DNA from 4 places in the Cupriavidus malaysiensis genome. Region 4 is predicted to be linked to each of the others. Evidence: predicted binding sites of a transcription regulator. Region 4 holds the regulator's gene; each other region holds the start of a gene.
What was found. Region 4 encodes FNR, which switches genes on or off when oxygen is low (the NO sensors DNR and NnrR bind a similar motif). Its sites were predicted from a motif close to TTGATNNNNATCAA; they were not measured.
Positions count from the first base shown of each region.

Region 1 (7,589 bases), 360 kb from region 4:
CATGCGCAGCGGCTCGTTCTTGCCCTGGGGCTTCTCCCACAGCGCGCGCCTGGGGATGCGGCGCATCTCGTCCCAGGCATAGGCCACGGCTTCCAGGCCGCGGTCCTGCGCGTGCGGACCGCCTGCCTGGAAGGCCATCATGAAGGCCTGGCCGGTGGTGTGCATCACCGCATAGGCGATTTCGAAGCTGCGGCGGTTCAAGCGCTGCAGGATCTCCAGCGAGACGCCGACCCAGGCCTCGGGGCCGGCCTTGCGCCAGGCCGGCAGTGCCTGCGCCACGCCGGCGAAGAGCCGATCGAGATCGGGCTTCGGATAACGCACGCCCAGTGCCATGCCGTAGGGCGAGACTTCCTGGCCCGCCTCGCCCACGGTGCCGGGCTGGGACAGCGCGAACGGCCGGCCCAGGCGCGCCTCGAAGGCGGCGCGGCCGTCCGCGTTGGCGCTCTCACCGTAGGCCTTCGGGCTCGGCATTTCGACGAACGGGCTCCAGTAGCCGCGCGTGGCGATGGCTTCGGTGGCTTGCTCCAGCAACGCCTGGTGGCGGGTGAAAAACGGATGGGACACAGCTTGCTCCGGGAAAACGGCGACTGCCTGCCTGGATGGCATGGACGGCGTGATGGATGGGTTGGATACTTGGATACCTGGCAGCGCTCCGGCTGTCAGGTTTCCTGGTCGAAATCGATGACCAGCTTGTCGCTGACGGCGTAGCTCTGGCAGCTCAGGATGAAGCCGCGCGCCACCTCGTAGTCCTCCAGCGCGAAGTTGACGTCCATGTCCACCTCGCCCTCGATACGCTTGCAACGGCAGGTCGAGCAGACACCGCCCTTGCAGGCGTACGGCAGTTCGATGCCTTGGGCCAGCGCGGCGTCGAGCACGGTCTCCTTGTGCTTGTCGAGCGTGAAGCGGCGCGTGCGGCCGTCCTGGATCACGGTCACCTCGCACTGCTGCCGGCCCACCTGCTTATGTACGTGTGCCACCGGCCGCGCGGCAGGAAGGCTGGTGGCGAACAGCTCGCGCTTGATGCTCGCCTTGTCCACCCCGCTCTCCTGCAGGGCCTGCGCCACCTCTTCCATCATCGAATGCGGGCCGCAGATGAAGGCCACGTCGATGTCCTCCGGCTTCACCCAGTGGCGCAGCAGGGCCCGTACCTTGTCGCCATCGATGCGGCCGTTGAACAGCTCGATGTCGAGTTGCTCGCGGCTCAGCACGAAGACCAGGTTGAAGCGTTCCAGGTAGGTGTCCTTCAGGTCTTCCAGCTCTTCCTTGAACAGCACCGACGACGAGGCGCGGTTGCCGTAGAACAGCGTGAAGCGGCTGCCGGGCTCCGTCATCAGCGTGGTCTTGATGATCGACAGCATCGGCGTGATGCCGCTGCCGGCGGCAAAGGCGACGTAGTGGCGGCGATTGGCTTCGGCCAGCGGCACGTGGAAGTGTCCGGCCGGCGGCATCACTTCCAGCGTCATGCCGGGGTGCAGCGTGTCGTTCGCCCAGTTGGAGAAGCGCCCGCCCTCGACCCGCTTGATGGCCACGCGCAGGCGCCGGTCCTGCACCGCCGAGCAGATCGAATACGAGCGGCGCACGTCTTCGCCGTCGATGCCGGCGCGCAGCGTCAGGTGCTGCCCTTGCACGTAGCGGTAGGCATCGGCCAGCGCGTCGGGCACGGCGAAGGTCACCGCCACCGCATCGCGGGTCTCGCGGGTGACCGAAGCCACCGTCAGCTCATGGAATTTGCTCATCTCCCCACCTGTCTCGTTCAGTGAGCCTTGAAGTAATCGAACGGCTCCTTGCAGTCGCCGCAGCGGTACAGGGCCTTGCATGCCGTGGAGCCGAACTGGCTGACCAGGCGGGTGTGGCGCGAGCCGCAGTGCGGGCAGGCCACCACCAGTGCCGGCGAGGCCTTGCGGCCGATGGCAAGCGAGCCGCCGGCGCCGCGCAGGCCGCTGATGTCGATGGCCTGCTCCGCCGGCGGCGCGATGCCGTAGCCCGACAGGCTGGCCTTGCCGCGCGCGCTCATCCAGTCGGTGGTCCAGGCCGGGGCCAGGCGCGTCTGCACGCTGACGTGCCCGACGCCGTGCGCCGCCAGCGTGCGCTCGATCTCCTCGCGGATCGCCGTCATGGCCGGACAACCCGAGTACGTCGGCGTGATGGTGACGACGCAGGTGTCGTCCAGCCAGGCCACATCGCGCACGATGCCCAGGTCCACCACCGAGATCACCGGGACTTCCGGGTCCGGCACCTTGTCCAGCCAGGCCCAGACCTGGTCCAGGCTGGCGCGCTCGGCAACTGTCGCTGACATGGCGGCCTCCCTCACCAGCTGGCGCCCGGATAGGCGCGCTGCAGGAACTGCATCTCGGCCAGCAGGTAGCCCAGGTGCTCGCTATGCCGGCCCTGGCGTCCGCCGCTCTGCGCCCAGCCGCCGGCCGGGCGGCTCAGCGTCGCCTCGTCCAGCACCTCGTCGACATGGCGCAGCCACGCGCCGGCCAGCGTGGCCGGGTCGACGGCCACACCCTGCGCCGCCAGCGCCGCGTCGGCGGCATCGCTTTCGAACAACTCGCCGGTGAACATCCACAGATCGTCGAAGGCCTGCTGCATGCGGCGCCGGCTTTCCACGGTGCCGTCGCCCAGGCGCACCACCAGGTCGGCGCTGCGGCGCGCGTGGTAGGCCACCTCCTTCAGCGACTTGGCCGCAATCTCGGCGATGCGCGCATCGGCGCTGTGCTGCAGGCCGTCGAGCAGGAAGTAGTGCCAGGTGTCGAACAGGAACTGGCGTGCCAGCGTATCGGCATAGCTGCCGTTGGGCTGCTCGACCAGCAGCAGGTTGCGGAACTGGTGCGCGTCGCGCAGGTAGGCGAGCTGGTCGGCACTGCGGCCGGCCCCCTCCACTTCCCCGGCATAGCCCAGCCACAGGCGCGTCTGGCCGATCAGGTCCAGCGCCACGTTGGTCAGGGCGATGTCCTCTTCCAGGGCGGGGCCGCGACCGCACCATTCCGACAGGCGCTGGCCCAGTACCAGCGTGCTGTCGCCCAGGCGCAGCAGGTATTCGAGCTTGTGTTGGTCCATGGTGGAGTCGTCCTCGCGCGCTGCCATCAGATGTGCTTGACCTCTTCCGGCATCGGGAAGAACGTCGGGTGCCGGTAGATCTTGCTGTTGGCGGGCTCGAACAGCGGGCCCTTGTCGCCCGGGCTGCTCGCCATCACGTCGGCGGCCTTCACCACCCAGACGCTGACGCCTTCGTTGCGGCGCGTGTAGACATCGCGCGCATGGTTGATGGCCATCTCGCCATCGGGCGCATGCAGGCTGCCCACATGCTTGTGGGCCAGGCCGTGCTGGCTGCGGATAAAGATCTCCCAAAGCGGCCACTCTTTCATGGCAACTCTCCTGTCAGGTTGGCGGTGGGTCGGCGCGCCGGCCGGCGCGCCCGGTGTCAGGCGGCGGCGCGCTCTGCCTTGTCGGCGTGCGCCACCAGGGCGTCGCGGAACCAGGCGCCGTCGTCCCAGGCCTTGACGCGCGTGCGCAGGCGTTCGCGGTTGCACGGCCCGTTGCCGCGCAGCACGTTGTAGAACTCGTCCCAGTCGATGGCGCCGAAGTCGTAGTGGCCGCGTTCCTCGTTCCACTTCAGGTCCGGATCGGGAACGGTCAGGCCCAGGTACTCGGCCTGCGGCACGGTCTGGTCGACCATCTTCTGGCGCAGCTCGTCGTTGGAGAACAGCTTGATGCGCCACTGCATCGATTGCGCGCTGTTGGGCGAATCGGCGTCGGACGGGCCGAACATCATCAGCGCCGGCCACCACCACCGGTTCAGCGCGTCCTGCGCCATCTGCTTCTGCTCCGGCGTGCCGCGGCACAGCGCCAGCAGGATGTCGTAGCCCTGGCGCTGGTGGAACGACTCTTCTTTGCATACCCGCACCATGGCACGGGCATAGGGGCCGAAGGAACAACGGCACAGCGGCACCTGGTTGATGATGGCGGAACCGTCCACCAGCCAGCCGATGGCGCCGATGTCGGCCCAGCTCAGCGTGGGGTAGTTGAAGATGCTGGAGTACTTGGCCTTGCCGGCGTGCAGGTCATCCAGCAACTGGTCGCGCGACACGCCCAGCGTTTCCGCCGCGCTGTAGAGATAGAGGCCGTGGCCCGCTTCATCCTGGATCTTGGCCAGCAGGATCGCCTTGCGTTCCAGCGTGGGTGCACGGGTGACCCAGTTGCCCTCGGGCAGCTGTCCCACGATCTCGGAATGCGCATGCTGCGAGATCTGGCGGACCAGCGTCTTGCGGTAGGCCTCGGGCATCCAGTCCTTGGCCTCGATCTTGATGCCGGCATCGATGCGCGCCTGGAACTCGCGCTCCTGCGGGTCCATTTCGTCCAGCGCGCGAAGCCTTGTCGCCCCCGTCTCCACCAGTTGTGCGTACATCCCGTGCTCCGTTTTTCCAGGTCTTGACCTGCGTCAAACCGTCTCGATGAAGGGGATGATAGTGATACAATTTGATTCAAACAATCGATGTTTCTGTATCACTTTCAAGGTGTACGCATGGCCACCCGCCTGGATATCGACACCGTTTCTCCCCAGCTTGCGCGGCTCGCCCGCGGACTCAAGCTCGGCGCCAATTCGATGCTGGTGACCTTGTTCGGCGATGTGGTGGCGCCACGGCCGCAGGCGCTCTGGCTGGGCAGCCTGATCCACCTCGCGGCACCATTCGGCATCAACGACCGGCTGGTGCGCACCGCGACGTTCCGGCTGGCCGCGGACGACTGGCTCAGTGCCACGCGCCTCGGACGGCGCAGTTACTACGGGCTGTCGGAAGCGGGATTGCAGCGTGTGACGCACGCGGGCAAGCGCATCTATGCCGGCGAAGCGGCACAGTGGGACGGACGCTGGACCCTGGTGCTGGTGCGCGGCGACGCCCGCGCCACGCTGCGGCAGCAACTGAAGCGGGAGCTGTTATGGGAAGGCTTCGGCGCCATCGCTCCCGGCGTGTTCGCCCATCCGCGAGCGGACGCGTCATCGCTGCGGGAAATCCTCACTGCCGCCAAGGCGCTCGACTATGTGGCGGTGATGGAGGCGGCCAGCCTGGCCGCCTTCTCGCTGGAGCCGCTGCAGGTCCTGATGCAACAGACCTTCCGGCTGGGCGACGTGGCCGCCGCCTGGCAGGCGCTGCTGCGCCGCTTCTCGCCGCTGCTGGACAGTGCCGCCGGCCTGGCGCCGGTCGACGCCTTCTTCCTGCGGGCCCTGCTGCTGCATGAGTACCGCCGCGTGCTGCTGCGCGACCCCGACCTGCCCGAAGTCCTGCTGCCGGCCGACTGGCCGGGCCGCACCGCACGCATGATGTGCCGCGACATGTACACGGCATTGCTGGACGCCAGCGAAGACTACCTGCACGCTACAGTGGAGACCGCCGACGGCCCGCTGCAAGGCGCCAGGCGCGAGTTGCGCAAGCGCTTCGGCGCCGGCACCGCGCGCCCGGCCGGACAGCCGGCTGCCTGACGGCCGCCTGTCCGATGGCCCGCGGCCGCGCCGCGGCCTTCCTTCACTTCAGCAGCTTGTCGAAATCCCGGTCGAGCCGGGCCAGCGACGCATCGATGGCACCGCGGCGCGCCTGGATCCACGCCTGCTGCCGCGCCAGATCCAGCTCGGCGGCCTTCAGCATGCGTTCCATTTCCGCCGGCTGCGGGCCGCCGGAGGTCACACGGTGGTTGACGATGGCCACCGGGTCGAGCGCCGCGCGGAACTCCGCCTCGCTCATCGGGAACTCGGTACTGCCGTAGTCGTGCACCGACTCCGCATAGATGCGCCTGGCCTCGGCGTAGGGAAAGGCACTGGGCCTGATGTCGTGCGCCTTGGCGTAGTCGACCAGGTTGGAGGCGAAGTGATGACCGACGCGGAACGGCAGCTTGTACTTGCGCATCAGCTCGTCGGCCAGCTCCTGCGACGCGGTCCAGTCGCTGTCCAGTTCCTCCAGCGCGCGCTGGCGGTCGATCACCAGCGCCGTCATGATGCGGTCGAGCCCTTGCAGCGCGGTCACCGCGCTCTGCACCATCTGCCCGTTGGTCACCGCATCCTTGGCGTCGGACATGCCCGGCGGCAGGTTGTGCGCGCGGATCACCGGCCCCATGGCCAGCGTGATCGCGGTGGAGGCCTTCTCGCGGGTGGAATTCACCAGGCCGGGATTACGCTTCTGCGGCATCGCGCTGGACACATAGGTATTGCCGCCCCCTTCCTGCAGCAGGATCCATGGGCGCGGCTGCGCGTACTGCGTCATCACGTCCTCGATGAAGCCGCCGACGTGCAGGGCGATGCTGGTGACGATGGCGCCGACCTCCACCGGCAGGTCGACCGCGCTGATCTGCGACGCATCGTAGGCGTTGTCGACCAGGGCGGAGAAGCCGAGATAGCCCGCCATGCGCTGGCGGTCGAGCGGCCAGCCGGTGCCGTTGAGCACCGTGGTGCCCATCGGCGAGCGGTCGATACGCTGGTAGGCCTCGCGCAGGCGCTGCGCGTCGCGTTCCAGGCCGGCCTGGATCCCGAGCAGGTAGTGCCCGTAGCTGTTCGGCTGCGCCGCCACGCCATTGGTGTAGTTGGGCACGATGGTGCCGGCATGCTGGCGCGCCAGCTTGACGATGGTGGCCGAAGTCTTGTCGAGCTGGTCGGCCAGACCCAGCACCTCTTCGCGCAGCATGGCCGCGCGCACCGTGGCCAGCATGTCCTGGCTGGAACGCCCGGCGTGGATCAGCGTGACCTCCTGTCCGGCGGCCTGGATCATCAGCGGCTCGAAGGTGATCACCAGGGACGGGCGCTTGCCGCCGGGCTTGTCGCCGTCGGCCAGCACCTTGGCGATGCCGCCGGCCACGCGCGGCGCCAGCGTCCGCTCGAGCAGCCCCTCGTCGGTATTGATCACCGTCGACGCCTTGTTGATCTCGCCCAGCCAGAAGAAGGCATCGTGCCTGGCACCGTCCGCGGCCAGCGCCGCCTGCGGGGCAGCCACGGCCAGCCAGGCGAGCGCGCTCGACACGGCCAGGGTTCTCAGGCGATGGGGGGATCGTGCGGTGGGCATGGGGTCTCCTTGGTTTTCATCCTGCCCGGCGTGCGCGGGCTGCCATGGAGGCGCACCATACACCAGATCGGCCGTGCGCGAGGGCGCACGGATGTCCTCCCCGCCGCTCAAACCCGCCCGCGCAGCGGCTGCAGCAGGTGCCCCAGGCCGTTGTGGTCCAGCTCCTGCATCAACGCCAGCAGGCGGCCCAGCTCGCCCGGAGGGAAGCCCTCGCGCGCGAACCAGTTCAGGTAGTTGCCGGGCAGGTCGGCGATCAGCGTCCCCTTGTACTTGCCGAAGGGCATCTTGCGTGTGACGAGCAGGAGGAGGGATTCGCTGTCGGGGAGCATGGTGGTGGGCCGGGAACGACTGGCCGGCATTGTAGCGCCGTGGTAGCGCCGTGATGGCCTGCAGCACCCTGTGCACGACGATGGCACGCAGGCGCCCGCCAGGGTGGCGGACGCCTGCCGGCGGCCTCACAGCGCCTCCACCAGCCGCTTGTCGCTGTTGTGGCAATACTCCGCACACGCCGCCCGCGCCGAATTGGCCGCGCCGTGCACGAAC
Region 1 is NZ_CP017754.1:2,841,836-2,849,424, forward strand. Features, by position in the region: gene paaN (phenylacetic acid degradation protein PaaN) at 1-564, opposite strand, end outside; gene paaE (1,2-phenylacetyl-CoA epoxidase subunit PaaE) at 660-1,736, opposite strand; gene paaD (1,2-phenylacetyl-CoA epoxidase subunit PaaD) at 1,754-2,296, opposite strand; gene paaC (1,2-phenylacetyl-CoA epoxidase subunit PaaC) at 2,308-3,060, opposite strand; gene paaB (1,2-phenylacetyl-CoA epoxidase subunit PaaB) at 3,087-3,368, opposite strand; gene paaA (1,2-phenylacetyl-CoA epoxidase subunit PaaA) at 3,425-4,408, opposite strand; gene paaX (phenylacetic acid degradation operon negative regulatory protein PaaX) at 4,526-5,479, shown strand; gene BKK80_RS12580 (argininosuccinate lyase) at 5,523-7,046, opposite strand; gene BKK80_RS12585 (DUF3820 family protein) at 7,154-7,375, opposite strand; gene BKK80_RS12590 (LysR family transcriptional regulator) at 7,502-7,589, opposite strand, start outside.
Region 1: a site for FNR is predicted at 4,432-4,445, ahead of paaA (1,2-phenylacetyl-CoA epoxidase subunit PaaA). Genes of this name have one in related genera too.

Region 2 (7,589 bases), 700 kb from region 4:
TTCTTGGAACCACTTCCGATTGCTTCGCGACACATGGTCGCTCGCCCCACAGCCTTGAATCCCGCGCCCGGATTTGCCTAAGCGCCTTCTCCACTGCAGGGACCGGGACTTCCAACACCCGGACAACCTTCCGCGATCCGTCCCCCCATCGCATCATACGACGGTGCAGGAATATTAACCTGCTTCCCATCAGCTACGCATCTCTGCCTCGCCTTAGGGGCCGACTCACCCTACGCCGATGAACGTTGCGTAGGAAACCTTGGGCTTACGGCGAGGGGGCCTTTCACCCCCTTTATCGCTACTCATGTCAGCATTCGCACTTCTGATACCTCCAGCATCCTTTACAAGACACCTTCACAGGCTTACAGAACGCTCTCCTACCACGCGCTTGCGCGCGTCCGCAGCTTCGGTGACTGGCTTAGCCCCGTTACATCTTCCGCGCAGGACGACTCGATCAGTGAGCTATTACGCTTTCTTTAAAGGGTGGCTGCTTCTAAGCCAACCTCCTGACTGTTTTAGCCTTCCCACTTCGTTTCCCACTTAGCCAATCTTTGGGACCTTAGCTGGCGGTCTGGGTTGTTTCCCTCTTGACACCGGACGTTAGCACCCGATGTCTGTCTCCCGTGATTGCACTCTTCGGTATTCGGAGTTTGCTATGGCGGGGTAATCAGCAATAGACCCCCCAACCATGACAGTGCTCTACCCCCGAAGGTGAGACACGAGGCACTACCTAAATAGTTTTCGGAGAGAACCAGCTATTTCCAGATTTGTTTAGCCTTTCACCCCTATCCACAGCTCATCCCCTAGTTTTTCAACACTAGTGGGTTCGGTCCTCCAGTACGTGTTACCGCACCTTCAACCTGGCCATGGATAGATCATCTGGTTTCGGGTCTACACCCAGCGACTGAACGCCCTGTTCGGACTCGCTTTCGCTACGCCTGCCCTAATCGGTTAAGCTTGCCACTGAATGTAAGTCGCTGACCCATTATACAAAAGGTACGCCGTCACCCGTTTCCAGGCTCCGACTGTTTGTATGCATGCGGTTTCAGGATCTATTTCACTCCCCTCCCGGGGTTCTTTTCGCCTTTCCCTCACGGTACTGGTTCACTATCGGTCGATCACGAGTATTTAGCCTTGGAGGATGGTCCCCCCATCTTCAGACAGGATTTCACGTGTCCCGCCCTACTTGTCGTACACCTAGTTCCACAACGCTGTTTTCGCATACAGGGCTATCACCTGCTATGGCCGGGCTTTCCATCCCGTTCTGCTAACAATGCTGCTAAAGAGTACAAGGCTCTTCCCATTTCGTTCGCCACTACTCTGGGAATCTCGGTTGATTTCTGTTCCTGCAGCTACTTAGATGTTTCAGTTCGCCGCGTTCGCTTCCCTTGCCTATGTATTCAGCAAGGGATGACCCATACGGGCCGGGTTTCCCCATTCGGACATCTCCGGATCAAAGCTCGTTTGCCAGCTCCCCGAAGCTTTTCGCAGGCTACCGCGTCCTTCATCGCCTGTGATCGCCAAGGCATCCACCACATGCACTTGTTCGCTTGACCCTATAACGAGTGTGTCTCAAGCTCGCGCCTGAAACGCTTCATTACAGGTTGAGTTCTCGCATTTGTGCCGTATTCCAAGTCATCTTTCGATCACTTAAATACTTTGGTTGATACAATCACAACCCGGTATCGTGTTGGTTACTTCAGCCTCTCATCAAGGCTTCACGACACCTTTACTACATCCCATATTGTTAAAGAACAGCCGAATTTCTTCGCTTGGCAATGCCAAATGCAAGCGCTCGATATCAAGCACTTGCATTTGGCCATATCCTGGCCGCAACAACAAACAACCGATAAGTGTGAGTGCTCGACTCGGAATGCACGCTCTGGAAAGGAGGTGATCCAGCCGCACCTTCCGGTACGGCTACCTTGTTACGACTTCACCCCAGTCATGAACCCTGCCGTGGTAATTGCCCTCCTTGCGGTTAGGCTAACTACTTCTGGCAAAACCCACTCCCATGGTGTGACGGGCGGTGTGTACAAGACCCGGGAACGTATTCACCGCGGCATGCTGATCCGCGATTACTAGCGATTCCAGCTTCACGTAGTCGAGTTGCAGACTACGATCCGGACTACGATGCGTTTTCTGGGATTAGCTCCCCCTCGCGGGTTGGCAACCCTCTGTACGCACCATTGTATGACGTGTGAAGCCCTACCCATAAGGGCCATGAGGACTTGACGTCATCCCCACCTTCCTCCGGTTTGTCACCGGCAGTCTCTCTAGAGTGCCCTTTCGTAGCAACTAGAGACAAGGGTTGCGCTCGTTGCGGGACTTAACCCAACATCTCACGACACGAGCTGACGACAGCCATGCAGCACCTGTGTCCACTTTCCCTTTCGGGCACCTGATGCATCTCTGCTTCGTTAGTGGCATGTCAAGGGTAGGTAAGGTTTTTCGCGTTGCATCGAATTAATCCACATCATCCACCGCTTGTGCGGGTCCCCGTCAATTCCTTTGAGTTTTAATCTTGCGACCGTACTCCCCAGGCGGTCAACTTCACGCGTTAGCTTCGTTACTGAAGAAATGAATCCCCAACAACTAGTTGACATCGTTTAGGGCGTGGACTACCAGGGTATCTAATCCTGTTTGCTCCCCACGCTTTCGTGCATGAGCGTCAGTCACGTCCCAGGGGGCTGCCTTCGCCATCGGTATTCCTCCACATCTCTACGCATTTCACTGCTACACGTGGAATTCTACCCCCCTCTGACGCACTCTAGCCTTGCAGTCACAAGCGCCATTCCCAGGTTGAGCCCGGGGATTTCACGCCTGTCTTACAAAACCGCCTGCGCACGCTTTACGCCCAGTAATTCCGATTAACGCTCGCACCCTACGTATTACCGCGGCTGCTGGCACGTAGTTAGCCGGTGCTTATTCTTCCGGTACCGTCATCCCTCCGGGGTATTAGCCCAAAGGATTTCTTTCCGGACAAAAGTGCTTTACAACCCGAAGGCCTTCTTCACACACGCGGCATTGCTGGATCAGGGTTGCCCCCATTGTCCAAAATTCCCCACTGCTGCCTCCCGTAGGAGTCTGGGCCGTGTCTCAGTCCCAGTGTGGCTGATCGTCCTCTCAGACCAGCTACTGATCGTCGCCTTGGTGAGCCTTTACCTCACCAACTAGCTAATCAGACATCGGCCGCTCCTATTGCGCGAGGCCTTACGGTCCCCCGCTTTCACCCTCAGGTCGTATGCGGTATTAGCTAATCTTTCGACTAGTTATCCCCCACAACAGGGCACGTTCCGATGTATTACTCACCCGTTCGCCACTCGCCGCCAGACCGAAGTCCGCGCTGCCGTTCGACTTGCATGTGTAAGGCATGCCGCCAGCGTTCAATCTGAGCCAGGATCAAACTCTTCAGTTCAATCTCTGTGTGGTTCCGCGCAGTTGCCTGCGCAAACCTCGCTCTTTCGAGCGGTCGCTCACTCTCAGAAAACTGACTGGCTCCGTCCGAAGACGAAACCAAACATGTTTACTGTGCGAGCACTGATAATTTGCAAGCTAGAAGACCGGGGTCTTCCGCATTCATTATCAAGCACCCACACTTATCGGTGTTTGTTTGTTAAAGAACCACCCTCTCGGGCCGCATCCGGCTTTGCCGGTTTGCGTTGCCGCTGCGTTATGTCTGCAGCGAAGGAACGAGACTATAAAGAATTTTTCGAGATCAATCAAGCGATTTCGAGAATTTCTTTATTCGGACGCCGCACTCATTCGAGCCGCGCCAATCCTGCCATTCCCTCCCCGTCACGCGGTGCGCTGCGAGCGAGGGAGCGAATACTAGTCCCTCGATGACTGACTTGCAAGCCGAAAAATGAAAAGCGTCGCTTTTGACACTTGAACGCCGGGGCTCCGATCCGGGGTGAGAACGGCGCCGGCTGGATGTATCCGACGCCAACAAGCACTGTGAGGACATGGTTTCCACTTCCGTCCGAGACAGGACGCCCGGCAAGCCTGGCGCGTTCTCGTCGTCTGCACGCTGGCCTTCACCGTCTGCTTCATGGTCTGGATGATGTCCGGCGTCATCGCCCCCCCCTGAAGCAGCCTTCGGCCTGAACGACACCGAGTTCGGCCTGCTCGCTGCCGCCGTACCCCGTCGCCGAAGCGACGGATCCGCCAGGAAAGGCTGACAGCACATCATTGCCTATCGGCATCGGCAGCATCGGCTCCTGCGTGACGTTTCAAAGAGCAGGAAGCTGAATCCGGTCGAGTACCGCCTCAATATCTGAAGAGTCGACCTGAAGGAGCAATGCACTCCGCCAGGATCATTCTCCCGGCTCCTATGATTCAGAGGCGTTCATCGGGCCTTTCAATTGATGCCAGGCTTCTTTTCACGCGATCAAGGCCCTAGTGCACTTCCTGAATGGGCGCTCTCGCATCACGCTCGATCTGCTTGCGCAATGCCGTGAAGCGCTCCTGCACACCCTCCCCAAAAAGAGGATCGGGGCTGCCTGGAACGGTAGCCGCGACTTCCGCCCAGTCCTGCTCGGTCAGCAGTTGCGCCGCGCGCGGCATGACGTGCCTTTCCTCGGTGGAAAGATGATTGCGGTAGTACACGAGATACATGGCCACAGCCGCTTCCAGGGCCGCGCGCGACGTGATCATATCCCGCTCCGCTTCATTGAGACGGCTCAGGAATTCCTCGCCCACCGTGGCAATCACGCGATGCTCTTGCAGAAGCCGGCTGACCACGATCTGCATGCCGGGATCCCGCTCGACGAGCAGGGCGTACGCGACATCCTCGCGCGGATGGTGGACACGATCGCCAAAGTTCCGCATGTAATAGAGGATCTCGCCCATCAAACCATAGTTCGGCTGCGCTCCCCGGTGAAAGGCGATCACCTGCTCTTCCAGCAGATCGAGCAGCGTGGAGAAATGGATGTGATCGGCATGCCAAACGGCAAGTTGGTCGGTCATGGCGTGCTCCAGGGAGACTGGTCAGGTAAGCGATCCGGCTCGAAGTTAACTCAACAAACCCCGATTTCAACAGTAGTCCCCCGCCAAGTTTTGAGGATGATGTAGATCAACAGTGGGCTTCGCTCATTCCCCGCTCACTTCCGCTGGCGCGTTGCCCCTTGCTCGAATGTCGACAGGCATATCGAACTGACGAAGGCTTCCAGCGCAAGCCGCGGGCGCAACAGCATCTTCCGCCCGCGGGCCGCGAATGGGGCAAAGGACAATGGCCGCGCCGCCAGGCTCGCGGGCTCGCGTAGTGCAATGAAACACCATCGTCTCGAGACCCGGAGACCCGCCACTCCACGACAGGTCCATTGCGCCGGGCCACCTGCTGCGGCCTGCCCCTGGCGTGCCGTCGGCTCGCCACGCTGGTTGGCCGCCACCGCGCCGGCGCCTGGCGGGCACCGGGTCGCTGGTCGATCTCGCGCAGCGCGCCGTTCGTTCGCAACCTCGTGGCAAGCACGGCTGGCCGGGTGGTTGCGTGGATCCGCCCTCCACTCAGGCGGCACGTGGACATCCCCAACCTTGGCGGCTCCGACGCCCCCACCCACACACGGCAGCGATTTCCCCTTCTGCGCGGCAGCGACGATGGCATCCCTCGATCCCTGGCATCCTCGCACCAAGAATGATCATTTATTACTACGTAATACGTATTGTTTAATACTTTTCGAAACAATCTTTAGACATAATTATGCTTCTGTCTAACTATTGGCACGGATCGAGAGATCCATCATCGTTGCCACGACCGCCGATGGGCTCTCAGCATCCCCCAGCACGTCCTGCGGCTATGACGATCGAGGCCGCGGTGCCTCGCGCATCCCGCTTGAGCACCCGGCCCCGCTCTTCTTCCCTTACTCGGGCTTCACACCCGAATCGCGGATCACGCGCGCCCACAGCCGCGCCTGCCCTTCGATCCAGGCGGCGAACTCCTCCGGCGAATTGCCATAGGGTTCCAGCCCCTGCAGCCTCATCTTCGCCATCACATCGGGCTGCCGGAGGGCATCGGCGATCGCGGCGTTCAGTTTCTGCACCAGATCCCTTGGCGTGCCAGCCGGAGCGAACAGCGGCACCAATCTACGACGAAGACCGGGAGGTCTCCTCATTCCCGCCAGATCCCGCCACCGGCCCGCACAAATTCACCTAGAGTGATGTCTGATGCGGTGCCACATGGACAACAGCCAGGAGAACAACGATGCAACATGGTCTGATTGCTTGGCTGGTGATCGGTGCGGTCGCCGGATGGCTGGCGGGGGTGCTGGTCAAGGGCGGCGGCTTCGGACTGCTGGTCGACATCCTCGTCGGCATCGTCGGCGCCATCGTCGGCGGCTGGTTGGCCGGCCTGCTGGGCATCTCGTTCGGCGGCGGCATGATCGGCTCGATCATCACGGCGGTGATCGGCGCCGTGGTACTGCTCTTCCTCCTCCGGCTGATCAAACGGGCCTAGGCGCCACCGGCGCCGGCCTCAGCGCGATTCCGTCGCGCGGAGGAGCTGCAGCCTATATCGCCGTAGGACATCGCCTGCATCGACCTCGCTCCGCGGGCATCCTGTTGCCGTCATTGCCATTCACGCTGCCTGCCGAAACTGGCAGCAGCGCGCCTTGTCGTGCTTGATTTCGCCTCGATACTGTATATATTTACAGGTACTGTATGGATATACATGTGCGAGGCCATCATGGAACATCTGGTCCGGGTGCAGAACGAATATGACCGCCAGGTCCTGGCCTGGCTGCGCCGACGCATCGGCGACGCGGCGCTGGCCGAGGCTGCCAGGCGGCTCGGCGGCGAACGCAAGCCATATCTGTCCAGCCTCTGCCGCGCGCTGTCGATCCGGCCACCCGCACGCGTGGATTTGCGCGCTGAGGCGCGGCGTGCCGACCTCGCCGTCGGCGAGCGCTACCTGGCGCGCATCCGCACCATCCTCGGCGCATCCGGACAGGCCTCACGGGCCCATTGAGCGCCAATCGGGCGCCAATCGGGCACCCGTGCCGTGCTCCCGGCATCCGGTGTCAGGCCTGCAGCGGTGACGCAACCGGTACCGGTGCGTGATCGAGGTGGAAGCGGCCGACCAGCGCCTCCATCCGCTCGGCCTGCTCCTTCAGCATCGCGGCGGCGGCGGCTGCCTGCTCGACCAGCGAGGCATTCTGCTGCGTCGCCTGGTCCATCTGCACCACGGCCTGGTTGACCTGGGCGATGCCGCCGCTCTGCTCGGCCGAGGCACGGCTGATCTCGGTCATGACGGTGTCGACGCGGGACACCGCCGTGATCGCCTCGCCGATGGTCTGGCTGGCCTGCTCGACCAGTCCGGCGCCGTGCGCCACGCGCTGCGCCGACTGCGCGATCAGCGCGGCGATCTCCTTGGCCGAGGTACCCGCGCGTTGTGCCAGGTTGCGGACCTCGGCCGCCACCACGGCGAAGCCGCGCCCGTGCTCGCCCGCCCGGGCCGCCTCGACGGCGGCATTGAGCGCCAGGATATTGGTCTGGAAGGCGATGCCGTCGATCACGCCAGTGATGTCCTCGATGCGGTGGGAGTCGGCCGCGATGTGCCGCATGGTGTCGAGCAGGTGCCGGATCGCGTCGCCGCC
Region 2 is NZ_CP017754.1:2,504,979-2,512,567, forward strand. Features, by position in the region: rRNA gene BKK80_RS11060 (23S ribosomal RNA) at 1-1,556, opposite strand, end outside; rRNA gene BKK80_RS11065 (16S ribosomal RNA) at 1,887-3,418, opposite strand; gene BKK80_RS11070 (hemerythrin domain-containing protein) at 4,399-4,968, opposite strand; gene BKK80_RS11075 (tripartite tricarboxylate transporter substrate-binding protein) at 5,859-6,038, opposite strand; gene BKK80_RS11080 (GlsB/YeaQ/YmgE family stress response membrane protein) at 6,200-6,451, shown strand; gene BKK80_RS11085 (CppA family protein) at 6,680-6,961, shown strand; gene BKK80_RS11090 (methyl-accepting chemotaxis protein) at 7,014-7,589, opposite strand, start outside.
Region 2: a site for FNR is predicted at 5,065-5,078, ahead of BKK80_RS11070 (hemerythrin domain-containing protein). Genes of this name have one in related genera too.

Region 3 (7,589 bases), on a different replicon from region 4:
AGGCGCCGAGACCTATATGGCGGAAGACATGGCGCGCCGCGACGCCACCCGCGCACGCGCCGAGGCGGCCTTCCACGCCGCCGTCGACGCGCTGCCGATCGCATCGGAGTGGCGCCAGGCCGACGGCGACGCCGTCACCTCGGCGCTGCGCGAAGCGCGCGAGGCCGAACTGGTGGTGGCGGGCCAGACCGATCCTTCCGAGCCGGAGGGCTATGTCGGGCCGCAGTTCCTCGAATCCCTGATCCTCGAATCGGGCCGGCCGGTCCTGGTGGTGCCTTGCGCCGGCCGCTTCGACACCATCGGTACGCGCGCCATCGTGGCCTGGAACGGCAGCCGCGAAGCGGCACGTGCCCTGCATGACGCCATCCCGCTGCTGTCCGGCGCGCAGGCCCTGCTGCTGTGCGCGGGCGACCTGCGTGCCAGCGCGACACCGCCGGCACACGCCTGCCGCGCGCTGGCGCTGCACGGCGTGCAGGCCGCACTGGAGCGTTCGCCGCCGCTGGCCGATGCCGGCGTCGGCGAACTGCTGCTGTCGCGTGCCGCCGACTTCGGTGCCGATCTCATCGTGATGGGCGCCTACGGACGTGGGCGCATGCGCGAGCTGGTGCTGGGCGGTGTCACCCAGGCGCTGCTGTCCAGCATGACGGTGCCGGTGCTGATGGCGCATTGATTCGCATTGATGCGCATTGATGCGCATTGATGCGCATTGATGCGCATTGACCGGCGCCGGCAGCGGCGTCGCCGGAATCTTCGGCCGCGCCGCCCTGATCCGCACAGCGCGCACAGGCCGATGCCGAGCCGGCATGCGGTCAGCGCGGCGAAGGCGGGCTGGGACGGGAGCATGCCGACCCGTCCGCGGCGCTTGGCGCCGGTCGCCGTGAGTGCGCCGACACCGCCCTTGCGTTCGATCAAGGTGGCGCGGCACGGCCACCATATAGTGAATCCGGACCCCGCACCGATAACAGGAGCCACCCATGAGAGTCGACGAAGTGTGCTCCCACGCGCTGCACCACGTTTCCGCGACCTGTACCTTGCGCGAAGCGGCGCAGCTGATGCGCGACCGCCGCGCCAAGCTGCTGTTCGTCACCGAGCAGGACGGGCCCTACCAGCGCATCCTGGGCGTGGTCACGGACCGCGACATGGTGGTGCATGGCCTGGCCGACCTGCCCGCCTGCGGAGAAGCCCTTGTCACCTGCGTGATGACGCCCGGGGTGATCACCACCGAACGCCACGCCGCCGTCAGCGACGCCCTGCGCAGCATGCTGGCGCACGGCGTGCGCCGGCTGGCCGTGCGCGATGGCGAATCCGCCGTGATCGGACTGTTGACGCTGGACGATGCGGTGCGCTCGCTGAGCGCCGAGGTGGACATGGTGTCCAACGTGCTGCGGCGCGAGCGCAGCGAGAACGGCCTGCCCGGCGAGATGGCGGCGACGCCCGCGTTCCGCTTGTAGCGCGTTCTGTACCTGTAGCTGTAGCGCGTTCGTTCGTGGCCGCCACCTGCCACCGCCTGCCACCACCTGCCGGCGGCGGGCGGCGCCTTGCGCCCCCGCGCGGGCATCCCGGTCTCAGTGCGAGAAGAACACCGGTACCGTCATCGCGCCCAGCAGGGTCTGGGTGACACCGCCCAGCACCACCTCGCGCATGCGCGCGTGGCCGTAGGCCCCCATTACCAGCAGGTCAACGCCCAGGTCCGCGGCGCGCGACAGCAGCAGTTCGCCGAGCGCCGCATCGCCCGCGACACCGGGCAGCGTATGCAGCGTGGCGTCGATGCCGTGGTAGCGCAGGCTGGCCACGGCGTGCTCGCCGGGCGCCTCGCGCTCGCGCGCGGCGCCGCCATCGTGCGGCGCGCAGACGACATGCACGGTCCGCGCCAGGCGCAGCAGCGGCAGCGCATCGTGCAGCGCGCGCGTGGCTTCGCGGGTGCCGCTCCACGCCACCATCACCGTGGCGCCGACGCTGGCGAAGCGGCCCGCATAGGGCACCACCAGCACCGGGCGGCCGCAGCCCAGCAGCAACGACTCGACGAAGCGCTCGCCGATCCAGGCTTCGTCGTCGTCGGGATCGCTCTGCCCGGCCACGACGAGGTCGGCCAGGCAGGCTTCGCGCCGCACCACGTCGGCCGGATCGCCTGCCACCGCGCGCCACTCGACCGCCACCGGCGCCTCGTCCGCGGCGCCCTCGAAAGCATGGCGCATCTGGCTGATGGCCGCCTCGTGGCGCGCCTGCAGGGCATCCATGAAGCCGCGATCCTGCTGGCGCAGCAGGGCCAGGCCCGGGTCCGGCTGCGGTATCAGCGGCAGGCCGAGCAGCCTGGCCCGCTGCGCGGCCGCCAGCCGGGTGGCGATCTCCAGGCGGTGATAGGCCCTGCGGCTGTTGTCGAGCAGCACCATGATGGTCGAGTAAGGCATGTTCAGGCTCCTGTGAAGACAGGGCGCCGCAGCGCCGGCTGCATTGACTGTAGCGTGCCCCCGCGGCCGCGGCTTGACCCAGCGCAAGATGGCGCGCCACCTGTCCTTTGACGCCCATCAAGCCCCGCCGGCAGGGATGGCCTAAGTTGGACAACGGAGCGGCACGCGGCAGGCCCGCCTGGCGCACCGCTGCCGCCACGGGTCCAGGAGACAAGCATGGAAGAGGTCAAGTCGCTCACGTATCAACCGCTCGCCGGCAAGGAGCCGAAGGCGGTGCGCGGCAAATCCGAGCGCACCATCGCGCTGCCGGCGCCCGACATGGCTTCCGGCCTGCCCTTGATGGGCGCGCTATGGGAACGCAAGAGCACGCGCGAGTTCGCCGCACGCGAGCTGCCGCTGGCGCGGCTGGGCGAACTGTTGTGGGCCGCCGGCGGCGTCAACCGCAGCGATACCGGCGGGCGCACCGCGCCGTCGGCGCACGGCCTGAACGAGATCGACATCTATGTGGCACTGCCGACCGGCGTCTACCGCTACGAACCGCTGCACCATACCCTGGTGCTCAAGCGCGCGGTCGATGCGCGCAACCTGACCGGCTACCAGGACTTCGTCGCCACCGCGCCGCTCGACCTGATCTATGTGGTCCGGCGCGCACGCCTGCAGGGACTGCCGAAGCCGGGGCAGGAAGTGTTCCCGGCGATCGCGGCGGGCGCCATCGCGCAGAACGTCTACCTGTACTGCGCCTCGTGCGGGCTGGGTACCGTGGTGCGCGGCTGGCTGAACCAGCGCCTGCTGGCAGAGGCGCTGTCGCTGAACGAGGACGAGGTGCCGCTGCTGGCGCAGACGGTGGGCTACACCACGGGCAACGGCGTGCAGTAGAAGAGGAAAGGAAAGGAGAGGGGGAGAAGAGAAGAAGCGCCCGGCCGCAGCGCACCGCGGCGGCCTCACAGATCGTCGGCCTCGTCGAACAGGCGGTGGCGGATCGCGTAGCGCACCAGGGCCGCGTCGTTGGCCAGTTCGAGCTTCTCCATGATGCGCATCTTGTAGGTGCTGACGGTCTTGGCGCTCACGCACAGCGCGGCGGCGATGTCCACCAGCGCCTCGCCTGCGACCAGGCGGCGGTAGACCTCCATTTCGCGGTCCGACAGGCGCAGGTGCGGTGCTTCCAGCCCTTCCTGCAGGCCGGTGGCGAGCTTCTCGGCGATCGCCTGGCTCATATAGGTGCCGCCCGCCGCGACCTTGGCGATGGCATTGACCAGTTCCATCGCCGCGCTCTCCTTGGTCAGGTAGCCGGCGGCCCCGGCACGGAAGGCGCGCATCACGTACTGTTCCTCGGCATGCATGGTCAGCACCAGGATGCGCAGCGCGGGACGCTCGGCGCGCAGCAGCCGGATCAGTTCGAGCCCGCTGCGCCCGGGCATCGACAGGTCGAGCAGCAGCAGTTCGGGCTCGCTTTCCCTGGCCAGGCGCGGCACCTCGGCACCGTCCGCCGCCTCGGCCACGATCTCGAAGCCCCCAGCGCGTTCCAGGATGTGGCGCAGGCCGTCGCGCACCACGGCGTGGTCGTCGGCGATCATCACCCGGATCATGCGTGCTCCTCCTCGCCGCAGCCCGCCACCGCCGGGAAGCGCACGGTCAGGCCGAAGCCCGCGCCCGGCGTGTGCGCGATGGCCACGCTGCCGCCGATCAGCCTGGCGCGCTCGCGGATGCCGAGCAGGCCGAACGACACCCGCCTGCCGCGCTCCGGCATCTTGCCGTCCCAGCCGCAGCCATTGTCGCGCACGGTCAGCTGGTACCAGTCGCCGGCACGTACCAGCGCGATCTCGACGGCCGTCGCGTGGGCATGGCGCGCGACATTGTTGAGCGCCTCCTGCACGATGCGGTAGACGGCGGTGCCGGTGCGCTCGGGCACCTCGACCTCGTCGCCGAGCGCGTGCGGCTCGATGCGGATGCCATAGCGCGTGGAGAAGTCCTTGGCCAGCCACTCGATGGCGGGCACCAGTCCCAGCTCGTCGAGCAGCGCCGGCCGCAGGTCGGCGGCGATGCGCCGCACCGAGCCGACGGTCTCGTCGATGACCGCCTGCATGGCGGCGATCTGCGCGCGCGCGGCATCGGCGGCGGCGGTCTGGCGCAGGTCCTCGTCGAGCATGGCGAGATCCATCTTGAGTGCGCTCAGCCGCTGCCCGAGATCGTCGTGCAGTTCACGCGCGATGCGCCGCTTCTCCTCCTCGCGCGCGGCCAGGATGCTGTCGGAAAGCTGCTGCAGTTCCTCGCGCGAGCGGCGCAGCGCCTGCTCGGCCAGCACGCGCTCGGTGGTGTCGCGCAGCATCACGGTGTACAGCTTGCCGCCGCCGTCCGGGGTCTGCGAGATGGAGGCCTCGATGGGAAACTCGACGCCGTCGCGCCGCAGCGCGTACAGGGTGCGCTGCTGTCCCATCTGCCGCTCGGTGACGCCGGTCACGCCGAAACGGCGCACATGGCGTTCGTGGGCGGCGCGGTAGCGCGCCGGGATGAAATCGCCGAGCTGGCGGCCCAGGGCGTCCTCCGCCTTCCAGCCGAACAGGGTCTCCGCCATCGGGTTGAACAGCACCACGCACTGCTGCTCGTCGACGGTGATGATGGCCTCCATCGACGAGCGGATGATGCCGGCCAGGCGGGCCTCGCTTTCGGTGGCCAGCGCGGCGGCGCCCGCCGCGGCCTTGCCGTCCGGCACCGGTAGCGGCACCCGGACCGTGCGCCGCCGCGCCGCCAGCGCCGCGGCGGCCATCGCGGCAACGGCAGCGATAGCGGCAACGCAGGCCGCCAGCTTCGGTGCGGTACGCCCGGCTGGATCCGAAGAAGTGGAGGAATGACCACGCAGCATGCGGGGGAAGGGGGCGGAAAAATGCCTTGGCGGGGGCATGAGATACGTTAGGCGAGTTTTGCCGACTTGGAAACTCCACCGCTCGGAGGAGATGGCCGACCCTCTCCACCCGCGCCGCATGATCCACATCCGGCATGCCTTCCCCTTCCCGGGCGATGCCGTAGCCAGGATGCCTGCCCTGTCGCCACGCCCGGCCCTTTCCCGCCCCGTCCCGTCGCTTCCCGCCCCGTCAGGGAAACCTGACATCTCTCTTCGCGCGGATGACAGCCGATTCAGCGCAGCCTGATTGGATCGGCGCCGCGCCGGTGGAATACTGGATTCACAGATCACCGGCGCGCCCGCGGACGGGCAGCCCACCGGGGCTTGCCGCGCTGCTGCGCGCGCCCGAGCCAGCCACAGGGATACCGACATGCTTGATACCTGCCCCCACGTCAGCGCGGATACCTTTCCCATCTCCCTGCCGTCGCACCGCCCGCAGCCAGCGCATGGCACCGAGGACAGCGCCGCCCCGGGCCCGGACGGCGCCGCGCGCTGCAACCGCTGCATGCTGCAAGGCGTCTGCTCCGGCATGTGCGGGCAGGCGCGCCCGGCGCCCGCCGACGGGCGCACCTGGCGCCTGGTCAAGCGCGGGCAGTACCTGTTCCGTGCCGGTGACGCCTTCCAGAGCGTCTACACGCTGCGCGCCGGCACCATGAAGACCGTGGTGCCCGCGCCCGGCGGCGGCGACCAGGTCACCGCCTTCTTCCTGGCCGGCGAGACCCTGGGGCTGGACGGCATCGACTCGGAGACCCACACCTGCGATGCGGTCGCGCTGGAAGACAGCGCCGTGTGCGTGATCCCCTTCGGCGTGCTGGAGGCGCTGTGCCGCGAGACGCGCGACCTGCAGCACCGCCTGCTCAAGGTGATGAGCGCCGGCCTCGTGCGCGAGTCCGAGCACGCGATGCTGCTGGCAGGCCTTTCCGCCGAGCAGCGCGTCGCTTCCTTCCTGCTCAACCTGTCGGCGCGGCTGCGCGCGCTCGGCTATTCGTCGACGGCCTTCTCGCTGCGCATGACGCGCGAGGAAATCGGCAGCTACCTCGGCATCAAGCTGGAAACCGTCAGCCGCATCCTGTCGCGCTTCCAGCGCGAGGGCTGGGTGCAGGTCCGCTCCAAGTCGATCACCCTGCTCGACCCCGCAGCGCTGCGCGTGCTGCTGTAGCCGGGGCTGCCTTCACCAGGCCCCGCAGCGTCGCCCATCGCATCGTCGCCGCGCGACGCCGGCTCCTCTTAAGCCAGGCTTAAGCCTGGCCGCCTACCTTGCAGGCAACGGTCCGCCGCGCAGGCCCTGCTGCCCGCGCCGGCGCACCGCCACGCCACGCCATCGAACGATCCGGCGGCACGCGCCGCCCGCCAAGACAAGGAGTCGACATGCTGCTCACCCTGCACAGCAAGGCCGCCCCGGACATCACGCTGCCCCGGGACCTCGCCCAATACCTGCTCGGCCTGGTCGGCAAGCGCATCGGCGAGCGCGGCGTGATCCGCCCCGACGAGCTTCCGGGCGCCATCGAGCGCCTGGAGAGCGCGCTCGGCCACGGCGGCGAGGCGCCGCTCGCGGACGCGCGCCGCAGCGCGGTGCTGTCGCGGCGCGCCTACCCCTTCCTCGACATGTTGCGCGCCGCCCGGCGGCAGCAGGCCGACATCCTGTGGGGCATCTGAGCACGGGCGCGGCCTGCCCGCGCTCAGTAGCCAACCGTCAGCGTGGCCTGGAAGGAGCGGCCGGGAGCGGGCGAATGCAGGTTCTGCGTGCCGTCGTTCCACACGTACTCGTAGTAGCGGTCGGCCAGGTTCTTGACCTGCAGGTCCAGCATCACTGACTTGGCGAGGCGGTAGCCGAGCCCGGCGTTGAGCAAGGCATAGGCGCCGTAGCGGCCCGTGCTGTTGGTCTTCTCCAGGTAGTAGCTGCTCTGCGCGCTGCCCCACAGCGACAGGCGCAGCGCGGGCGTGGCCTGGTAGTCGAGCCCGGCCGAGACCATGCGGTCGGGCACGTGGTCGATCTGCTTGCCGGCGGTGACGCCATCGCCGGGGCCCGGATCGACGATGCGGGCCATCTGGAAGGCATAGGCGAACCACAGGTTCAGCCCTGCCATCGGCCGCAGATTGGCCTGCAAGTCCACGCCCCGGCGCCGCGTCTTGCCCAGGTTGTCGTAGTCGCCCGACGGATCGTTGAGCTTGCGCTTGACCTCATTGGAGGCCAACTGCTCCCAGTAGGCGACGCGCCCTTCCAGCCACGCGGCCGGGCGGAACTTGACCCCGGCCTCCCAGCCGTCGTTGAGCGACGGTGA
Region 3 is NZ_CP017755.1:3,248,678-3,256,266, forward strand. Features, by position in the region: gene BKK80_RS33860 (universal stress protein) at 1-670, shown strand, start outside; gene BKK80_RS33865 (CBS domain-containing protein) at 975-1,451, shown strand; gene BKK80_RS33870 (universal stress protein) at 1,566-2,408, opposite strand; gene BKK80_RS33875 (SagB/ThcOx family dehydrogenase) at 2,625-3,284, shown strand; gene BKK80_RS33880 (response regulator) at 3,350-3,994, opposite strand; gene BKK80_RS33885 (PAS domain-containing sensor histidine kinase) at 3,991-5,268, opposite strand; gene BKK80_RS33890 (helix-turn-helix domain-containing protein) at 5,678-6,466, shown strand; gene BKK80_RS33895 (DUF1840 domain-containing protein) at 6,676-6,963, shown strand; gene BKK80_RS33900 (TonB-dependent receptor) at 6,987-7,589, opposite strand, start outside.
Region 3: a site for FNR is predicted at 2,516-2,529, ahead of BKK80_RS33870 (universal stress protein). Genes of this name have one in related genera too.

Region 4 (7,589 bases):
GCTGATCCGCTACACGTCGGAGAACGCGATGCGCAAGGGCTGGTCGGCCCAGGCGACGCGCAAGCGCCTGCTGCGTCCGCGCGTGATGATCTATTCGGCGATCTGGCTGGCACTGCTGGCGGGCTTCGCCATCTCGCTGTCACTGCGCACGCCGCTGAAGGTGGATATCATCCGCGATCGCGGCAGCCTCGGGCGCGAAGTCGAGGGGCGCTGGGTGGAGAACGTCTACCGCCTGCAGCTGATCAATACTAGCGAGGCGCCGATGCAGTTCACCATCCGCGCCGACAGTGCGGAACTCGGCAAGCTGCGCGTGGAGTCCGACGGGGCGACCGGCGAACTCGCACCGACCTCGAACCGCCTGCTGGCCATCCGCGTGCGCGTGCCGCTCGAGCAGGCGCGGCAGGGCACGCACAAGATCCGCGTGACGGTGCAGGGCGGCCAGGAGGAGGGGCATGTCGTCGAGGTGAACCAATCGACCAGTTTCATCGTGCCGCGCGACCTGTAGGGCGTGCGGAGGGGATTGCCGCAGGGCAGACAAGCGGGGCGGCCACGATGCCGCCGTGCGTAACAGCAAGGAGCGAAGCCATGCAAGGACCCGCCCGACAATCATTGACGGACGCCGGCACGATGCAGCAGGCCGTGCGGCCGTGGTGGAAGGAACCCTGGCCCTGGCTGCTGATGAGCGGGCCGCTGGCGGCGATGGCCGCCTGCGGCGTGACCATCTGGCTGGCGATGACGCATCCCGACAAGCCGATCGAGGAGGGCGTCAGCCGGCACGGGCTGGTGGTCGAGCGGCAGGGCGCGGCGCGGGCAGTGTCCGGCGCGACAGCCACGGAGCGGCCATGAGACTGCGCTGGCTGATGTGGGTCCTGTGGCCGGCCTTCCTGGTCGCCGGTGTGGCAACCGCCGCGGTGTTCTCGCTGGTGGATCCAAGCGATCTCAGGCTGTTCGGGCGGCCGGTCGAGGCCTCGCGCGAGGCGGTCTACACCATCGGCTTCCTGCTGGCCTGGCTGCTGTGCTCGCTGTCGAGCGCCCTGACCTTTTATACGATGCCGGTGCGCCTCGGCGATACCGACGAACTGGAGTAGGGGATGCGCGCAGGCCGAAGGGCTGGGCAGAACGGGGCCTGTCGAAGGCGCCGGATGCCTGCGCCCTCGGCTTGGTCAGCAGCTCTTGCCGTAGATCTGCTTGATGCCGGGTACGTCGACCAGCTTGACGTGGCGCTGGCGGATCTGGATCAGCCCGGCCTCGGCGAAGCGCGAGAACAGGCGGCTGACGGTTTCCAGCTTGAGGCCGAGATAACTGCCGATTTCCTCCCGGCTCATGCGCAGCACGAACTCGGTCGACGAGTAGCCGCGCTCCGACAGGCGCTCGGACAGGTTGACCAGGAAGGCGGCCAGGCGCTCCTCGGCGCGCATGGAGCCGAGCGTCAGCAGCATGACCTGGTCCTGCGTGATCTCCTTGCTCATCATGCGCAGGAACTGCTGTTGCAGCGACGGCACGGTGGTCGACAGGGTCTGCAGGTCGTTGAAGCGCATCACGCAGACCTCGGTGTCTTCCAGTGCGGTAGCATCCGACGCGTGCTGCATCTCGCCGAGGCCGTCGAGTCCGACGACTTCGCCCGGCAGGTGGAAGCCGGTGATCTGCGAGCGCCCGTCTTCCATCGTCACGTGTGTCTTCAGGGTGCCGAAGCGCACCGCGTAGACTGCGCTCAGGGGTTCGCCGAGCCGGTAGAGCGTCTCGCCCTTGTGGACTCGCACGCGTTCCTTCACCAGCGAGTCGATCTTTTCGATGTCGTTGCGGTTCATGCCGACCGGCACGCACAGGTGTCCGAGCGAGCAGGACGAGCAACGGGGCGACATCGCGGTGACGGGGATGGAATTGAGCAAGCCGGGGCCTATTGTCGTTGAGCTGCGAGGGCGCAATTTCTGCATTTTACTGTGTGAAGGCATCCGAAGGGGAGCGAAAGTTGACTGCGGCGGTCTTTTTCAGTGTTTTTCTGCTGGCCTTGCTGGGTGGCGTGCACTGCGCAGCCATGTGCGGCGGCATTGCACTGGCGGTCGAGAGGCCGCAGGCGGAAGCGCCGGTCGTCGTGCAGCGCAGGCCGCGGGACTGGTTGCGTGAACAGTTATCCATGCATGCGGGGCGGGTGGTGACTTACATGCTGCTCGGTGCCGCGCTGGGCGCGGTCGGCGCCGGTGCCTGGCGAGCCCAATACCTGCCGCTGCAGCGCGGCCTGTTTGCCGCTGGCAGCATGGTCCTGCTGGGCACCGGCCTGTGGCTGCTGGCCGGGCGCGCGCCGCAGTTCGCCGCGCTGGAGCGCTTGGTGGCGCGTGGGGCCGGAGCCCTGGCAGGCCGCCTCCGCGGGCGGCGCGCCGGTGCCCCGTCCGCCCCGATTCAGGTCCGCCCGCGCTTGCTCAGGCGTTTCGGCATCGGTCTGGCGTGGGGGCTGGTGCCGTGCGGCATGGTTTACGGTGCGCTCACCCTATCGTTGCTTGCCGGCAACGCGTTGTCGGGGGCCTTGCTGATGGGGGTATTCGGTCTCGGGACCTTGCCCAACCTGCTGATGCTGTCCGGCCTGTCCGGCGCGTTGCGCGGCTGGTCGCGCCGGCCCTGGGTGCGCGTCGGTGCCGGCGTGGCAGTGATGGGGTTTGGTGCGGCCGGGCTTGTGCGGGCGGCGATGTTGCCGCACACGCTCGCCGCACACGGCTTCTGTGTGGTGTTCTGAAGGGGGCTCTTCTGTTTTGGTGATGCGTGAGGCACTTTGTCGGGTGTGCCGAAGGCGCCGCGCTGGTGATGGGCGGTTGCAGCGCCGGGCCGGAATGCCCTACAATCGGCAGCATTGCAGTATCTATCGCGCTGGCGCTGCCGCGCGCATGGCCGGGCAACTCGAACGGCCGTCCTGAGGCCAGTCCGGGCAGAATGTTGCTGACGGACGTAGCCACCTCGCAGCAAGCCATGCCGGTTGACAAGATCTCCGGTTCAAAAGACCGGCTGGGCGTTGCGCGACGGGAGGTGCGCAACACCGTGCGGATGACTGCATCGTTCTTGCGGCGGAAGGGGTTGGACCCGTTCGCGCCGATCCGCCGCTCCAGAAGGGCGGTGCAACGCAAGAGGCCTTTCGGCCGGCGCTGAGGCCGGCAGCAGGGCAATTCTCCGCCGGACTGACCCGGCAACCCGAAGCAGAATAAGATGGGCGCGCGGCTTTCATGCGGACGGCATGCCGGCCGGCCGCGCAATGAGATGGCGATGGCGCTTCGGCCTCGCTGGATCCGAAATCCCCGAATCCTCCGGCGGTCCGCCGGGGGCAGGTGCAAAGACAGGCTGCACACATCCGTATATGAATACCCAAGAGGCGAAAATCGTCCTCGAGACTGCGTTGATCTGCGCGCAGGAGCCCTTGCGCGTGGCGGAACTGCGACGGTTGTTCGCCGATGAGGTGGCTGCCGACACCATCCGCGTGCTGCTGGACGAGTTACGTCTGGATTGGCGTGATCGGGGCGTGGAACTGGTGGCGCTGGCCAGTGGCTGGCGTTTCCAGAGCCGGCCCGGCATGCGCGAATACCTCGATCGCCTGAATCCGGAGAAGCCGCCGAAATACTCGCGCGCGGTGATGGAGACGCTGGCGATCATCGCGTACCGGCAGCCGGTAACCCGCGGCGACATCGAAGAGATCCGCGGGGTGACCGTCAGCACGGAGGTGATCAAGCGGCTCGAGGACCGCGAATGGATCGAAGTGATCGGCCATCGCGATGTGCCAGGGCGGCCCGCGCTGTACGCGACCACCAAGGCTTTCCTCGATGATCTCGGCTTGCGTACCCTGGACGAGTTGCCCCAGCTGGAGGATGCGCAAGCGCAGATCCAGGCGGCCTTGCTGGACCAGCAGGCCATTGACTTCGAGTCGCTTGGCCAGGCCGGCGTGCCCGCCGGGCAGGAGGCGGAGGGGCAATTGGCCCTGGATGGCATGACGGTCGCCGAGGCCGGCCGTGTCGCCGGCGGCCTGGCGCCGGCGACGCTTACCGAGGCGATCATCGAAGCCGCACCTGGGCAGGTTCCCGCCGGGTTTGACGCCGTTCCCCAGGCTGAGCGGCAGATACCTGAGCCAGCCAGCCATGCCGCCGAGGCGTCCGCGCGGACGCCGGCCGACGGCGTACCCGATACCGAGACCGCATCCGCCCAGCCGGCCGATGCTCTCACGCCGGCAGACGGCGAGCGCGATGCGCGCGACGAGCGCCTGCCTAACTGAACCCATGCAACATCCGATTGTGAATACTTTGTCCGATTCTGTAGAGCAAGACGTCCGCCACGCGGATGCGCCGGGCAGCGATGCCGGCAGTGCGGCCGAGTCCGGCGCATCTCCCGAGGGCGGCGCACGCCGCAAGGGCCTGCGGCGCGGCTTGCGCAATCTGGTGGCGAGCCGCCGCCAGGCGGCGCAGGATCGAGAGGCCGGCCGTGGCGCGGCGCCCGAAGGCGGCGGCGATGCCGCGCCTGGCGAGCCTGCGCCGGCGGCGTCGGCTCAAGGCGGCAAGTCGGCAGGGCGCAGCCGCGGCAAGCGCAAGGCTGCAGCGGTCGACGCGGAAGCCGAGGCCATCCGTGCCGAAGCGGCACAGGCTGCGCCGGGCCAAGACGGGCAGCCGGTGCCGGCCGCGCCGGGTGGCCGCGAAGGTGGTGCGCGCAAGCGCAGGCCGGGACAAGGCCAGCAGGGGCGGGCGGCAAAGCCGGCCGGCGAGTCGGCCAAGGTCGGCGGCCGCCCGCAGGCCAAGGGCAAGGCCACGCAGCCGCGTCAGGGCGCGCCCAAGGGTACTGGCAGCCCCGACGATCTGTTCCGCTTCGTGATCTCGGACCAGTTCGACCAGGAAGAGACCGTGGTGCCGCGCACCAAGGCGAAGCCGGTGCGCGAACTGTCGGCCGACGATGATGCGCCCAAGCTGCACAAAGTGCTGGCCGATGGCGGGCTGGGTTCGCGCCGCGAGATGGAAGAACTGATCCTGCAGGGGCGCGTGTCGGTCAATGGCCTGCCGGCCCATATCGGCCAGCGCATCCTGCCGACCGACCAGGTCCGCGTCAATGGCAAGCTGATTGCCCGCAAGATTTCGAGCAAGCCGCCGCGCGTGCTGCTCTACCACAAGCCGTCCGGCGAGATCGTCAGTCAGTCGGATCCGGAAGGCCGCCCGACCGTGTTCGACAACCTGCCGCGCATGAAGACCGGCAAGTGGGTCGCGGTCGGCCGCCTGGACTTCAACACGGAAGGCCTGCTGATCTTCACCACCTCCGGGGACATCGCCAACCGCTTCATGCATCCGCGCTACGGCGTCGAGCGCGAGTACGCGGTGCGCACGCTGGGTGAGCTGGCCGAGTCCGATCGCCAGCGGCTGCTGCACGGCATCCAGCTCGACGACGGTGAGGCGAGCTTCCTGCGCATCGCTGATGGCGGCGGCGAGGGCATCAACCGCTGGTACCACGTGGCCCTGACCGAGGGGCGCAACCGCGAGGTGCGCCGCATGTTCGAGGCGGTGGGGCTGACGGTGTCGCGCCTGATCCGCACGCGCTACGGACAGTTCCTGCTGCCGCGCGGACTCAAGCGCGGTCGCTGGCACGAGCTGGAGGCCGAAGAGGTACGCGCGCTGATGAGCGGCATCGGGCTCAAGCTGCCCGGCAAGGGCGAGCAATCGAGCAAGGGTGTGACCAAGGTCGGCGGCCGCAAGCAGCGCGAGGAAGCGGCGCTGGCAGGTATGCCGATGCCGACCGGCATGGACGGCCTGCCGCGTTTCGAGCGTGCCGCAGGCGGCCGGGGCAATGGTGCCGGCCGTGGCCAGCCGGACCCGATGCAGACGTCGATGGGGTACATCAGTCACGGTCCCACCCTGCTGACTTCGCATTCCAAGCTTGCCAGCGGCGTGAGCCTTCCCGGTGCAGCCATGCCGGTGGGTGGCAACAAGGGCGGCAACAAGGGTGGTGGGCGCGGCAAGGCTGGCGCCGGCGGCGGCGGCGGTGGTGCCGGTCGCCAGCAACAGCAGCGACGTGGCGGCGATGTGAACGGCAACGTGATGCCGAAGGCGGCCAAATCCGGTGGCGCTAACCGGCGCCCGCGTGGTCGTAGCGGCGGTGGCGGCGGTGGTGGTGGCGGCCAGCGCGGCGGAAACCGCTGAGGTGCGGTGAAAGGCGCAAAGCCGGGTGGCGTGGCTGCCCGGTCGGCCTTTTGCCTTTTGCACATAATCTGCGTATAATCCAAGTCTATTCAAAAGTGTCATCCTCAGATGGGTGAGCGAATGATGGGCATTGCGCCCATTTTTTTTTGCTCCATCCGGTTTCTCGTTTCGGGGGTGGCGCGGCGAGCCGAAGCGGATGCCGCACGGCCCGCGATCGTGTTTGAAGGCCATTACTCGGGAATACAGTGCATCTGGCAGATTTGATCGAAACCACCCTGAACGGCATGGGGTACGAGCTGGTCGAGCTCGAGCGTGCCCCGGCAGGATTGCTGCGCGTGTATATCGATCAGCCTGAGACGGGCATCGTCATCGAGGATTGCGAGAAGGTCAGCCGGCAGTTGACGCACGTGCTGACGGTCGAGAACGTCGACTATGAGCGCCTCGAGGTGTCGTCTCCGGGGCTGGACCGGCCGCTCAAGAAGCTGGCCGACTACGTCCGCTTCGCCGGCGCGCAGGCCAGGGTCACGCTGCGCCTGCCGGTCGACGGGCAGAAGAACTTCGTCGGCGTGCTGCAGGCACCGGCCGGCGAGCCTGGCGCCGAGAAGATCGGCCTGGAGTTCGAAGGGAAGAACGGCCCGTCGCTGCTGGAATTCACTGTATCCGATGTCGACCGCGCGCGCCTGGTGCCGGTGATCGACTTCAAAGGAAATCAAAGAAAAGGGAACAAGCAATGAGCCGCGAAGTTCTGTTGCTCGTCGATGCGCTTGCGCGTGAGAAGAACGTCGACAAGGATGTGGTATTCGGTGCGCTCGAGGCGGCTCTTGCCTCGGCCACCAAGAAGCGCTTCGAGGAAGACGTGGACATCCGTGTCGCGATCGATCGTGAAAGTGGCGAGCATGAAACGTTCCGCCGCTGGCTTGTCGTTCCCGATGAACAAGGCCTGCAGGAGCCGGACAAACAGATCCTGCTGTTCGAGGCGGTCGAGCAGAATCCCGACATCAAGCTCGATGACTACATCGAGGAACAGATCGAGTCGGTCGAGTTCGGCCGTATCGGCGCCCAGGCCGCAAAGCAGGTGATCCTGCAGCGCATCCGCGACGCCGAGCGCGAGCAGATCCTGAACGACTACCTCGACCGCGGCGAAAAGATCATGACCGGCACGGTCAAGCGTGCCGACAAGAAGGGCCTGATCGTCGAGTCTGGCCGCGTCGAGGCGCTGCTGGCGCGCGACCAGATCATCCCGAAGGAGAACCTGCGCACCGGCGACCGTGTGCGTGCGTACATCCTGAACGTCGACCGCACCGCACGCGGACCGCAGATCGAGCTGTCGCGCACCGCGCCCGAATTTCTCGTCAAGCTGTTCGAGAACGAAGTACCCGAGATGGAGCAGGGCCTGCTGGAGATCAAGGCCGCCGCGCGCGATCCTGGCGTGCGCGCCAA
Region 4 is NZ_CP017754.1:3,205,571-3,213,159, reverse strand. Features, by position in the region: gene ccoG (cytochrome c oxidase accessory protein CcoG) at 1-505, shown strand, start outside; gene BKK80_RS14510 (hypothetical protein) at 628-846, shown strand; gene BKK80_RS14505 (hypothetical protein) at 843-1,088, shown strand; gene fnr (fumarate/nitrate reduction transcriptional regulator Fnr) at 1,164-1,889, opposite strand; gene BKK80_RS14495 (sulfite exporter TauE/SafE family protein) at 1,970-2,728, shown strand; gene scpB (SMC-Scp complex subunit ScpB) at 3,341-4,246, shown strand; gene rluB (23S rRNA pseudouridine(2605) synthase RluB) at 4,251-6,149, shown strand; gene rimP (ribosome maturation factor RimP) at 6,395-6,883, shown strand; gene nusA (transcription termination factor NusA) at 6,880-7,589, shown strand, end outside.